One region of the Paenibacillus sp. FSL R10-2734 genome, then DNA from elsewhere that is predicted to be linked to it. Evidence: riboswitches for the same ligand, from Rfam matches in the RefSeq annotation. Region 1 holds a riboswitch; the other holds the start of a gene.
The links. Region 1 has a riboswitch for cyclic di-GMP ahead of NSS67_RS12520 (thiamine pyrophosphate-binding protein). Riboswitches for the same ligand answer to the same signal wherever they lie in the genome.
Positions count from the first base shown of each region.

Region 2: linked by a shared signal. The riboswitch ahead of NSS67_RS06065 (hypothetical protein) and the one ahead of NSS67_RS12520 (thiamine pyrophosphate-binding protein) in region 1 are both predicted to bind cyclic di-GMP.

Region 1 is NZ_CP150170.1:2,887,312-2,889,514, forward strand. It holds gene NSS67_RS12520 (thiamine pyrophosphate-binding protein) at 1-1,302, opposite strand, end outside; cyclic di-GMP riboswitch class I at 1,421-1,516, opposite strand; gene NSS67_RS12525 (HAMP domain-containing methyl-accepting chemotaxis protein) at 1,706-2,203, opposite strand, start outside.
Region 2 is NZ_CP150170.1:1,331,335-1,333,537, reverse strand. It holds gene NSS67_RS06070 (oligopeptide:H+ symporter) at 1-702, opposite strand, end outside; cyclic di-GMP riboswitch class I at 994-1,083, shown strand; cyclic di-GMP riboswitch class I at 1,176-1,265, shown strand; gene NSS67_RS06065 (hypothetical protein) at 1,321-1,965, shown strand; gene NSS67_RS06060 (MucBP domain-containing protein) at 2,044-2,203, opposite strand, start outside.

The sequences.
Region 1 (2,203 bases):
TGCAATGCAGAAGATAGTTTCTTCTGGAGCAGCAACTTTTGCGCCGATAGCCATACCGATGGAATTACCCATACAAGCAAAGTAAGCATCGAAAACAAAACTGCCCGGTTTCTTAACCTTGAACCATTTCGCGGCATGGAAACCGTGGCTTCCATCATCAACAAAGACGGTACTGTTATAGGGAATCAAATCACTCATCGTACTCAAGACCGATGCAAGTGAAAGGCCTGGTAAAATCGGAAGCTCTTCGGAATAATCGACATTTGTGGCAACTTCGCGTTTTGTGATGTTGTTCGTGTCGATATGATTGAGATAGCAAACCAGATTATCACGTAGATCTCCAGTGACTGGGATCGTGTTAGAGAACAATATTTTGCCGACAAAGGTCGGATCGCTATCAAATTGAATTAGTGTTTTCGGATGATTTTCCCGTTTAAGATTACAAATAGTCATATCACTTAGGCGTGAGCCGAGAACGATAAATAGATCACTTTGATTCAGCAAGTCATCCCCATGGGTACAACCGCCTACTCCAATTGGACCGTGATAGAGTGGATGATCCCAAGCTATAGCCCCTTTACCACCTGGAGATGTAACTACAGGAATATTAAATGTTTCCGCTAATTGAATCAGCTCACTATGTGCTCCTGAGCGGTTAACTCCTTTACCGGCGATAATTAATGGATTCTTTGAGTTGTTAATAGCTTCAAGGAACCGGTCGATATTCGCGAAGCTAACCAGTGATTCCCGCTCAGGGATCACAATATTACACTCCTCCAGCAATTCTGTTTGAACATCAAAAGGGATACAAAGATGAACTGGACCGCGATTGCCGCTCAGAGCAATGGATATCGCATGATTAAAAATCGTGCTAAAGTGATCTCCACGTTCAATAAGCTTGCTAAACAAGGTAGCAGGTCTAAACATATCTGCTAAATCAGCTAGATAAGAGGAAGAGTCCTGACATTGTGGAATACCAAGCTCTTTAATGGATTGGTGTCCGGTAATAAATAGGACAGGTAAGTTGTTAGCCTTCGCATGTGCCGCTGCTGTAAGCAGGTTTGTTCCACCAGGACCGGAAGTACCAAAAGCTACACCTATATTTCCAGTTTTTAGCGCATACCCAGCTGCTTCGAATCCTGAGCTTGTTTCGTGTCGCCCAGGAATAAATTCAATACCGTAATCTACCATTTTAAGAACGATTGGACAAATAGATTTACCAATAATACCAAAGGAATGGGTAACACCAAGTTTCCTTAGTGCTTCCGACATGTAATCTGCGACTGTCTTCAAAAAGTACACCTCACAAGTTGATTATTATTTGAATAAAAAACAATAGAAAACCTGTGCTCAAAAATAGGGCACAGGTTGGAAGCATGAATCGCCATAGAGACCGAACAATAGTCCAGTCGTCTTGGTTTTCAGCAACCTGGCAGTCATGGCCTCAAATTAAAAATGAGGCTGTAGATCCATGGCTTTGCGTCATCCTCTTTCGAAGATTTTGCCAATATTAATTTAAAATTTATAAGAAGAATTTTCCTTTACAATATATTCCTCGAGATCCTTTGTCAATATATACTCGCAAATTAACTCGAATTTTGACGAAAATCTTGTCTAACATTTGAAATAATGGACAGAAAAAAACCGCCACCTAAGTCAAACTTAGGGGCAGTTAAAGGGTATGTTGATAAGGATAGTCAGTTATTTAAAATTTGAAGATATGGATTGTCTTCTGTAAATTAAATACCGCCGTTGTCATTTTCTCGGTTTCTTCTGCGACGGACTGCAGGGCATTAATCTGTTCATTCATAGCGGCTGATACTTCTTCTGTGCCCGCAGCGGTTTGCTGAGTGATCGCAGAGATATTCTCTATTGCACTTGAGATTTTCAAGGCACTTTCCAACATAAGATCACTTTCTGCAGAGAAGGAAGAAATCTGCTCGGTAATATACTGTACACTTTGCACAATTTGCGCAAAGATATGAGCGGATTGAGTGATCATTTCATTCTGTACCTGTACGACTTCTTCGTTGATAGCGATATTGTCAATTGCTTGTTTAATATCAGTTTCGATGCTCCGAACCAAGCCGAAGACTTCCTTCGTTGAAGCCGTGGATTCCTCAGCGAGCTTACGAACCTCCTGTGCGACAACAGCAAATCCTCGACCATGTTCACCGGCACGAGCTGCTTCGATGGACGCATT
Region 2 (2,203 bases), 1.6 Mb from region 1:
GATTTTCTTGAATTGTCCCTTTTCAAGTGGACTGACAGGTTTCGCACCCAATGTGCCAAAGAATTTGTGCTGCGTGAAGAAAATGACTGCACCATACATAAAGGCAAAGAATGCGGCAATCCCAAATCCGATATGATAGTTACTCATCCCAATTTGACCTACGATAACCGGTGTAATTACACCTGCAACCGTGTTCATAAATTGATGTATAGTAAAAGCGGCATCACGGCGTCCATTGTCGGTTTTACGATAGAGTTGCCCTGTTAAGGAAGCATTACTCGCCCCCATGATTGGCAAAGATAATAGAAATAATGCAACAATAGCAAAAATTCTACCCTGCCCTAAGCTTGCAACAGGAATGGCGAGCAGCAGGAACGCGCTCCCTTTCACTATATTACCTATAATTAGAGCTTTTCGCATACCAAGCACTCGGTCGGCAAGCCAACTACCCAGAATAACAAACAGACTGTTACAAGCGGCCATCGCTGTAATCATCTGAGCTGCATTACCCTCGGAGAACCCAAGCCCTTTAGTATATGGAGTATAGAGATAGAAAATCATTATCGCATAAAAAGCGCCCCAAGCAGCGGAGTTGAAGAAGTTCCCTACAGCTAAAGCTCCTATACCTTTAGGATGTCCAAAAAAACCTTTGTCCGATCTTATTGTATCTAAACTCATGTCTTTGCTCTCAACTCTATCCATTTCCAGCAACCTTTCAATATTTTCTTGTTAGCCTTTTTTAATAGATTTAATATAGCAATTATTCAAATACAAATCGGTAGTGAATAGTTAGGATGAGTGGAGAATATGTACTTAGTTTGGATCTCTTGTAGATTACCTGACATCATATGAAAGATAAAATTCACAACCCTAAAAAATAGAAATAACCCAACCTCTTCTAGCTGAAGTGTATGATAAATCACATTGACTAATTGGTATTAAACAACTACTCTAATAGTAGATACTCTAGTATTAATTACCTACTACATTACATAATGATAAAGGCAAAACTATCGAAAGATAGTGACGCAAAGCTATAGGGGCTAACGCGAGGAAGACTCGCCATGCCAGCCAGTTACCGACATAGAAGTACGACGTGATAATACGTTCCTAACCCTTCTTATTTCGGTAAGAAGGGTTTTTTGAGCATTCACAACTTCATTTTGTCAACTCCACATTGACAAAGGCAAACCCATCGAGAGATGGCGACGCAAAGCTATAGGGGCTAACGTGAGGAAGACTCACCATGCCAGCCAGTTACCAATTCTAAGCTAACACACTCACTGTAGTGGCGTTCTGCTTGCAAAAGGAGTGTTCATAATGAACAGAACCAAATGCGTACGTATGATGATCATAGCGTTATTGATTATTGCACTATTCCCAACCAACTTAGCACATGCTAAGAACGCTTTATCAGATCAATTGATCGTGCTGCCACAAAGCAATTACAATGAAAAGTTAGCCACTGCGATGATATCGCGTATTGAAAGAATTCCAGCACCTATTTTAAAAACCCTTGCAGATAAAGGTGTGAAAATAAAATTAACGAACGACATCATTACCAATGAACCGGAACTACGCTATCTCAAAGGAGTAACACCAAGAGGCTGGGAAGATACTGGGCTCACTTGGGATGATGCACCTGGTGTTAGTGAGCAGAACGTTGTTGTTCGGATTGGCTACAGCAAAAAAGGACAAGGTCACAATTCATTCAACCTCGAGATTCACGAGACCATGCACGCCGTAGATCGTTTCGTATTTAATACCGTGAGTGACTCACAACAATTTAAAGATATTTTCAATAAAGAAGCAGCGTTAAACTATAACGACAATTATGTATCAGCTTATCCTAATGAATATTTCGCTGAGAGCGCAAGCTTATATGTCTATAATGATGCAACGCGTGAGCAGTTGAAGAAGGATGCTCCGCTTACTTACGATTTCATGAAAAAGCTATTTAATTGATGAGACAGCTTATTTCAAATATACAAAAGCTCCCCCCTGTTGAGAAACAGAGAGGAGCTTTTTTGTGTTAGTTATTCATTACTCAGGATATACATAAGCGGGCTTAATTTCTTGCCAAGTCTCGAAGCCGTCCGTATCTCTAGTGTAGAGATGATTAGTCGTAGCTTCCATTACATCCGCGTAATACCATTTGCTCACCGAGTTATCCGGCCATTGCTTCGCATCTTCATCAATGCCT